4 regions of the Bacillus sp. V33-4 genome follow, and region 3 is predicted to be linked to each of the others. Evidence: riboswitches for the same ligand, from Rfam matches in the RefSeq annotation. Region 3 holds a riboswitch; each other region holds the start of a gene.
The links. Region 3 has a riboswitch for S-adenosylmethionine ahead of sfnG (dimethylsulfone monooxygenase SfnG). Riboswitches for the same ligand answer to the same signal wherever they lie in the genome.

Region 1: linked by a shared signal. The riboswitch ahead of metK (methionine adenosyltransferase) and the one ahead of sfnG (dimethylsulfone monooxygenase SfnG) in region 3 are both predicted to bind S-adenosylmethionine.
Region 2: linked by a shared signal. The riboswitch ahead of CVD23_RS04635 (trans-sulfuration enzyme family protein) and the one ahead of sfnG (dimethylsulfone monooxygenase SfnG) in region 3 are both predicted to bind S-adenosylmethionine.
Region 4: linked by a shared signal. The riboswitch ahead of CVD23_RS04630 (PLP-dependent aspartate aminotransferase family protein) and the one ahead of sfnG (dimethylsulfone monooxygenase SfnG) in region 3 are both predicted to bind S-adenosylmethionine.

What each region holds. Positions count from the first base shown of each region.
Region 1 is NZ_PGVC01000012.1:36,439-38,641, forward strand. It holds gene pckA (phosphoenolpyruvate carboxykinase (ATP)) at 1-342, opposite strand, end outside; SAM riboswitch class I at 574-722, shown strand; gene metK (methionine adenosyltransferase) at 1,097-2,203, shown strand, end outside.
Region 2 is NZ_PGVC01000010.1:64,842-67,044, forward strand. It holds gene CVD23_RS04635 (trans-sulfuration enzyme family protein) at 1-802, opposite strand, end outside; SAM riboswitch class I at 910-1,014, opposite strand; gene CVD23_RS04640 (DEAD/DEAH box helicase) at 1,200-2,203, opposite strand, start outside.
Region 3 is NZ_PGVC01000024.1:70,726-72,928, reverse strand. It holds gene CVD23_RS09635 (hotdog fold thioesterase) at 1-153, shown strand, start outside; gene sfnG (dimethylsulfone monooxygenase SfnG) at 251-1,348, opposite strand; SAM riboswitch class I at 1,557-1,664, opposite strand; gene mnhG (monovalent cation/H(+) antiporter subunit G) at 1,785-2,159, opposite strand; gene CVD23_RS09620 (Na(+)/H(+) antiporter subunit F1) at 2,143-2,203, opposite strand, start outside.
Region 4 is NZ_PGVC01000010.1:62,621-64,823, forward strand. It holds gene CVD23_RS04630 (PLP-dependent aspartate aminotransferase family protein) at 1-1,340, opposite strand, end outside; SAM riboswitch class I at 1,502-1,617, opposite strand; gene CVD23_RS04635 (trans-sulfuration enzyme family protein) at 1,881-2,203, opposite strand, start outside.

The DNA of each region.
Region 1 (2,203 bases), on a different contig from region 3:
ATCCGCACCTGCAAATCCTTTGAATACGAAAAGTTCGTCTTTTTCTTTCAAGTATTCTAATACTTTATTATACAAGTTGGAGAACGTTTCTTCAGAAATAGGCTGATTAACCGGTCCCCATTCAACTTTGGACCTTGAAGATGGTTCTTCGACAATGTACTTATCTTTAGGTGATCGTCCTGTGTATTTTCCCGTTGTCGCGCGTACCGCACCCGTCGAGGTTAACGATCCTTCATTGCGCTTTAATACTTTTTCGACAAGCTGGGGGACGGACAATTGTACATGGACATTATTTCCTTTTGCTAATTCGGTTAACTTATTGGATACACTAACAGAATTCATCTGATGAATACCTTCCTTTACCAATTTGTTTTTTGTTGAAAGTGATTACATCTCATGAATTAGTATAACACATTGACCGAAATAGTCTATACTATTTAACGTCTAATTATTGAACAATTTCGACAAAATTGTGGCTGCTCGAAAAATTGAGACAATGGTGTTGTTTCCGAAGTAAAATTTTATTGACAGGAGTTTACGGCTTAGGTTATGATTTTTTATTGAACGGATATTCTCTTATCCCGAGCTGGTGGAGGGTCAGGCCCAATGAAACCCGGCAACCTGCTTATTGATGGTATGGACTTCTTTTTTCTTTAGGAAGTGTATGTCTGTCGAGCAAGGTGCTAACCTGATGCAAGGATCCATTCCTTGAACGATAAGAGTGAAAGGCGCGTACATTGGACATCAACCTTTCCTCACATAAGGAAGGTTTTTTTGCGTTTACCAGGTGCCAGCTTAGTTGGTTTGACGAATAAGAGCCTGTTATCCACTATTCGGAGCGCTGATAACGGCCTATGTGCCGGGCCCCCTTAAACGATAGTAAAGTGGGATAAAAAGCTCTTGTTTATTTCATACTACATAGGGAATGAATACCGTATCAATGTAAGGCTTAAGAATAATCACATAGATTAGTACCGTGTTATGATATACCAGTTGCCAGGCAGCAGCGGATTGGGAGATTCCTTTCCGGGAAAATTGGGGTGCTGGCACTTTTCTTATGCCCTTGCCTATTATGAATATAAAAGGAGGGAATCAGATGTCAACAAAACGTCGATTGTTTACTTCTGAATCAGTTACGGAAGGTCACCCGGATAAAATTTGTGACCAAATTTCTGATGCTATTTTAGATGCCATTCTTGCAAAAGATGCGAATGCCCGCGTTGCTGCAGAAACTTCAGTTACAACAGGGTTAGTTCTGGTTTCAGGTGAAATCACTACTACTACTTATGTGGATATTCCGAAAATCGTTCGCGAAACGATTGCCGGTATCGGCTACACACGTGCTAAATATGGTTTTGATGCTGAAACATGCGCGGTGCTAACTTCAATTGACGAACAGTCTTCTGATATCGCAATGGGTGTTAATCAGGCGCTTGAAGCTCGTGAAGGCCAAATGTCTGATGAAGAAATTGACGCGATCGGAGCCGGTGACCAGGGGTTAATGTTTGGATTTGCCTGCAATGAAACGAAAGAGCTTATGCCGCTGCCGATTTCACTGGCACACAAGCTTGCCCGCCGCTTAACCGAAGTGCGCAAGGAGGAGATACTTCCATACCTGCGTCCGGACGGAAAAACACAAGTTACGGTTGAATACGATGAAAATGACAAGCCAGTGCGGATCGATACAATCGTTATTTCGACCCAGCACCATCCAGAGGTTACACTTGAGCAAATTCAGCGCAACTTGAAGGAATATGTGATCAACCCGGTCGTTCCACAGGAATTGATCGATGAAAATACAAAATACTTTATTAATCCGACAGGCCGTTTCGTCATTGGCGGTCCACAAGGGGATGCAGGGTTAACAGGCCGCAAAATTATCGTTGACACATATGGCGGATATGCACGTCATGGCGGCGGTGCATTCTCCGGTAAGGATCCGACGAAAGTTGACCGCTCTGCCGCTTATGCAGCCCGTTATGTTGCGAAGAATATCGTTGCTGCCGGCCTTGCAGAAAAAGTGGAGGTGCAGCTCGCCTATGCGATCGGTGTGGCCCAGCCTGTGTCGATTTCTATTGATACATTCGGAACAGGAGCAGTTGATGAAGACATCCTAATCAATCTAGTCCGCAACAACTTCGACCTTCGTCCGGCAGGAATTATCAAGATGCTCAATCTCCGCCGCCCGCTTTACAAGCAGACA
Region 2 (2,203 bases), on a different contig from region 3:
GCCGTTTAGCGTTTTCTGATTGTGTCTTCATTCTGACAGCCAGCGTTTTCAGACCCCGGCATGTTAACCATGCTTCGAAAGGACTGAGATTTGCGCCTAAATTGACAATTTTTGCTCTTGCTTTGCTGATTAATTCCTCTCTGCCGACAAGCACGCCAGCGGTGATATCGCTATGCCCGCCAATATATTTTGTCGCACTGTGCACGACAAGATCGATTCCAAGTATGAACGGCTTACAATGATAAGGAGTGGCAAACGTATTATCAACAAGTGTAAAAAGGTCGTACTTTTTGGCAAGCTCGACAATCGCTTCAAGCTTTTCTACACGAAGAAGCGGATTTGTAATCGACTCCGTATAAAGAAGCACCGTGTTCTCCCGGATTGCTTCCTCAACGCTCTTAAGATCAGAAAAGGAAGTGAATGTCGTTTCAATCCCAAGCTCGTGAAGCTCTTCTTTCAATAAGTGATAGCTGCCTCCATATAAATCGTCCGTTGCAACAATATGGTCTCCGCTTCGGGCAACGGAAAGAACGCCGGCAAGAATCGCCGATAACCCAGAGGACGACGCCACCCCGGCCGGTGCACCTTCCAGTGCCGCCACGGCTTCCCCAAGTTCATCCGTATTCGGGTTTCCAACTCTGGAATATAAATAGTTTCCCTCGCCTTGATAATATCCTTCAAGCTCTTCTAAATTATCAAACTTAAACGCTGAGGTTTGATAGATTGGTGTTACTTTGCTTTTAATTTCTCGTTTTTGCTTTTTTCGACTGTGCAGCACTTCTGTTTCAAATTTCTCTCCCAAAGCTTTCACACCTTCTTGTTCATATGTAAAATTTATAATTCCAGACCAATTTTGCCGAAAATATAAAAACCCCTTCAGGTAAAGAAGAGGTTTAATGGACAATCCTCCTCTTATCTTCCAGATCTTATATCTGCAGGATTTAGCACCTTGCAAGTTTCCTTGCAGGTTGCCGGGCTTCACAGGGCCTGTCCCTCCGCCGCTCTGGATAAGAGCAAGTATTTATTTTTTTCTGTGATAGCTGGAGTATATCAACAACGATTCAATCCGTCAATGACCTTGTTAGTTTTTCTAACATCAGGTTCGGATCGCAGAGCATTTCTGTTCCCGTAGAACCATACTTAATAGACCAGCAATGAAAACGGCTCTTTCTGCGAGCATGTTTGAATCGTTTTTCTTGTCAAGAGCGGTTTCTATTTTGTTTATCAACTATTTCACTTTTAAAGAACACTTTTTCAGTGATCGAAATCCCCAATTCACGTGCGAATTTTTTCAGATCCCGCTCTTCTCTATCTGTGACAATGGCGAGAACCGTGCCGCTTGCACCAAATCTTCCGGTTCTGCCTGAGCGGTGAACGTACTGGTTAAGATCCCTCGGAAAATCGTAATGGATTACATGGGTAATTCCTTGAATGTCGAGACCCCTTGCAGCAATATCGGTGGCCAGCAGCAAATTGCTCTTTCCCGTCCTGAAGTTCCTGATCGCGGCCTGCCTGTCCATTTTGCCCAAATCACTATGGAGCACTTCAGCATTTACTTTTTTGAATTTAAGCTTTTCTGAGAGGACATTCAAATTCCCGATATCTCGTACAAATACTAGACCTTTTAGCCCCGAAATCCTTGAAAGCTTTTCAATAAAATTAATTTTATCGCGCTGTTCCGTAATAACATAAGCATGCTCCACCGTCGAAGCATCGATTGTTTCATCCTTTGTAATTCTAATAATCTCCGGCTCTCTTGCTATTTCTCTGGCAATTTCCTCTGTTCTCTTCGTCAGAGTTGCTGAAAACAGGAGAATTTGCCGATCGCCAAGCGTGGACTTAATAATCTGCCGGACGGTATTTTCGTGCTCAGGGACAATGAGCTGGTCAGCCTCATCCAGCACAACCGTTTTTACCTCATGCATTTTCATTTTTTTCTGTTTGATTAATTCAAGCGTCCGGCCAGGCGTTCCGACGATCACGTGCGGGCTTTTCTTTAGCTTTTCAAGCTGTCTTTTCGCATTGGCCCCGCCGATAAACGATGCGGCCCGAATTCCGCTTCCTTCCGCCCACTTCTGGATTTCCGCTAAAATTTGCATCACAAGCTCCTGGGAAGAAGCTAAAATAACCGCTTGAATATTCCGCTTTTCAACCTCGATTTTTTGCAGGACAGGCAACAAATAACCGAGTGTTTTTCCTGTTC
Region 3 (2,203 bases):
GTCCGCGGCAAAACGGATGGAGTTGTTACAGCAAGAGCCACTGTACTGCATCAGGGAAAAACGACGATGGTATGGGATATTAAAATTGTTGATGAACAGGAAAAGCTGATCTGTGTTTCAAGATGCACAATGGCGGTGCTAAAAAGAAAATAACATTATAAATTTTTAAAGAAGAAGGGAGCAATTAAGCTTCCTTCTTCCAGTCACTCAACCAGAATGGCTTTTTAAAGGTTTAGCTACATGAATAGTCTTATGAAAATGAAGCTGCAGTTCCCTCTTTTTCTAATAATTGCTCTTTTTTCTTAACAAGAGGAATGACTTCTTCGCCAAAGCGCTGCAAATCTTCTTCGTAGTGGAAATGCCCGGTTAAAATGAGATCTATGCCAATTTTCTTTAACTCAATGATCCGATCAGCCACCTGTTCAGCTGTCCCAATCAAGCCGGTTTTAAATCCATCATTGTATTGAACAAGATCTTCGAACGAGGAGTTCGCCCACATTCCCTGTTTATCTCTCGTTGATTGCCCAGCCTCTTTAACCGCTTCTTTAAAGCCGTTAACTGCTTCAACATCTGCGCTGGCGACGATATCACGTAATAGTTGCACTGCCTCTTCCTTTGTATCTCTGACGATAGCGAAGCCGTTTACCGCAAACTTTAAGTTGCGCCCTTCTTTTTCAGCAAGTGCTTTTACTTCATGTATTTGGGTCTTAAAGCCTTCCAGTGTATTCCCATTCATAAAGTAAAAGTCGGAAACACGGGCAGCCATTTGCTTGGCAGCCAAAGAATTGCCGCCCTGGAATATGGGCAGTTCTGCCCCCTGCACCGGCTTTGGTTTAAGCGGGGCTTCATTTATGCGGTAAAAGTCTCCTTTAAAAGTGGTTGTTTCTTCTGTCCACATCGATCTTAACACTTGAATAAACTCCTCTGCTCTCCGGTATCGTTCATCATGTTCCAGCCAAGGTTCGCCATACCCGATGAATTCCTGCTTGAACCATCCGCTGACAATATTGACTGCGGCGCGTCCATTGCTTATTTGATCTAGAGTAGCCAGCATTTTCGCATACACACCAGGATGCCATAACCCCGGATGGACAGCAGAAATCAATTTTAACTTATCCGTGACTGATGCGAGTGCAGAAGCAAGTGTGATTGCCTCCAGCTGGTTTTCTGCTCCATAGCTTGCAAAAAAGCGGGTTTGCAGCAAAGCGTAGTCATAACCCGATTGTTCTGCAATTTGCGCATATTTTTTATTTGACTCGAAATTCCACCCTGTTCTTTGAGGCAGTTTGGATACAACAAGCCCACCGCTGACATTTGGTACCCAGTAAGCAAATTGCAAATTTCCCATAAAGCATCGTCTCCTTTTTAAAGCGGACTACACCTTGTTTTTATAGTTTAAAGGTAAACATGGAGCGGCCACACTTTCCGTAATTGAAATGAACACTATTTTCCTCATGGACCATTTTGCAGTATCTCTTTATCTAGTCATTGAAAAATAAAAACCCCCTTACTCGAAAAGAGAGAAGGGGGTGGATGAATATATTCAACGTTCCGCCTTCTCATCTTCGGAAATAATGGTATTTCCTCTGAATTTGGCACCGGGCAAATAAATGCTGGTTGCCGAGGTTTCGCAGGGTCAGTCCCTCCACCTCTCTTGATAAGAAGAATAGCTTTATTAAACTGTATAATGTACATCATAATCATTGAATATTAATTCGTCAACCTTTTTTGAATTTTTAATGATTTCAAAAAATAGCCATTATCCACTTAATGGCTGCAGAGTGCTAATTGTCTCTTTGTCTGACACGGTTATTGCGTCTCCAAACCGCCTCTTCTAAATCATCCTGAACGCTTTTCTCCCACAGTTTAACACCAGAGTTATAAGCAGCCCGGCTGATCAGATGCCCGGCGACCGGAGATGTTATGAAAATAAACACAATCCCGAGGATGATTCGCGAGTTGAAGTGGTCCTGTTCCATAAAAAAATGGACGAACGTACCTAGCAGGATAGACATTACCCCAAGCGTGGCGCTTTTGGAAGCCGCATGGTTCCGTGTATAGACGTCCGGCAGGCGGATGACTCCAAAAGCTGCTACAAGGCTTAAAAACGCCCCAATAAGAATTAACGCTCCGCTCATAAATCTAAAGATCTCGATCACTTTCAATAATTACCCCCTTTTCAATATATTTCGAAAAGGCAACG
Region 4 (2,203 bases), on a different contig from region 3:
CCTTCATCATTCACTGCGACATCGCCCTTTACTTCTCCTTTGGAAGAAAGCCCAGTTGCTTCGAAGAAAGCACGGTCCAAATCGTTTGTTAAATCGCGCACCGATTCAATCCCGATCGATAAGCGGATCAATTCTTCAGTAACCCCTGTTTTAATGAGATCCTCAGCACTCAGTTGCTGATGCGTAGTTGAGGCCGGATGGATAATCAACGACTTAGCATCCCCGACATTGGCAACATGGGACCATAGTGCAACATGGTCGATGACCGTTTTCCCGGTGTCACGTCCACCCTTAATTCCAAAGTTGACGATCGACCCGAATCCGCCCCCTAAGTATTTCTTGGCCAGTTCATGAGCTGAATGCTCTTCAAGTCCCGGATAGGATACCCACTCGACAGCAGGATGAGCTTTTAGAAAGTCTGCAACCTTCAAGGCATTTTCATTATGTTTTTCAACTCTTAAATGAAGCGTTTCAAGCCCCTGCAGCAGTAAAAACGCACTGTGCGGGCTTAACGATGAACCGAAATCGCGCAATAACTGGACGCGCAGCTTTGTGCTGAAAGCAAGCGTTCCAAAATCATTGGCATAGCGCAAGCCATTATAGCTTGGATCTGGTTCTGTAAAACCAGGGAATTTCTCACTGTTCCAATTAAAGCGTCCGCCGTCAATCACGATACCGCCAATTGTTGTTCCATGTCCGCCAATCCATTTTGTCGCTGAATGGACAACGATATCAGCACCCCATTGGATTGGTTTACACAAATATGGGGAAGCAAAAGTATTATCAATAATTAATGGCACTCCATGTTCATGGGCAATTTCAGCCACTGCTTCAATATCAAAAACGCGCAAGCTTGGATTTCCGATGATCTCTCCATAAACGGCCTTGGTTTTAGGTGTAATTGCTTTCCTGAAATTTTCCGGATCAGTTGCATCAACGAAATGAACTTTAATACCGTACTTTGGCAGGGTAATCGCGAATAAATTATATGTTCCTCCGTACAAGCTTGACGCAGCAACAATTTCATCGCCAGCCTGGGCAATATTCATGATCGACAGGGCAATCGCGGCCATTCCGGAAGATGTAGCCACAGCGGCAACCCCATCTTCAAGCAAGGCTAGCCTTTTTTCGAAAACATCAACGGTTGGATTTCCAATTCTTGAATAGATATTGCCAGGCTCATCAAGGGAAAATAAACTTTGGGCATGTTCTGTATTATGAAAAACATATGAACTTGTTTGATAGATTGGAACGGCTCTTGAGCCTGTGGTCGGGTCAGGTGACTGCCCTCCGTGTAAAAGGATCGTTTCTAAATCGTAAGTATCATAAGATTGTGACATTTTATTTCCTCCCAAATCTGATTAATTTTATAAGAATAATAGGTTTAATGTTTAACAAGCTCTCGTGAACGTTCAGCGCCACTGCATCAATGAGAACCGGCTTTTTTTCAAATTTTGTAAAACAATAAAAGCCCCCTCTTCATAAGAAGAGGGGGCCCCTCCTCTTATCTTTCAAACAGCATCATGCTGCCTGCAGGAATTAGCACCTTTTCAAGCTTGGGGCTTGAAGGTTGCCGGACATCTTCGGGCCTGTTCCCTCCGTCACTCTGGATAAGAGATATTTTATTTGATTAAAACACTAAACTGTTAACTTTATAAAGGATTATAGTAAAGTTTATTTTTTTAGTCAATAACAAATGACTAAAAATATAAATTTTTTTGTATTTTTTTAATTGAATGAATTTCATAAAGCAATTCTTTAATGAAAAACGAACTGTTATTTAATGTTAAGTTAGTATTATTCATTTCCTACGGCATACTCCTGTATATCTAGACAACTTCATTCGTTTTTCAGTTTAGCTTATTACATTTCAAATTTACTCAATTTAGCGCCTTTTTAATGGCATTCTCGAATTCAACGATAATGTCTTCATAATGCTCAATACCGACCGAAATTCGGACGACCTCGTTCGTGATACCCAGTTCAGCACAAGTTTCCGGTGGAAGCGCACGATGGGATGTCTTGAGCGGGTGCGAAACAGTCGTCTCTACTCCGGCAAGTGTCGGAACAATTTTCACCCATGTTAAGGAGCGGAAAAATTCGCTGACATCAACATGTTTATCAAGCTCAATCGTTACCATTGCCCCAAAGTTTTCAGGATTTGCGCTAAATGGATAATAGGTTTTTGCTACGAATTGATGAT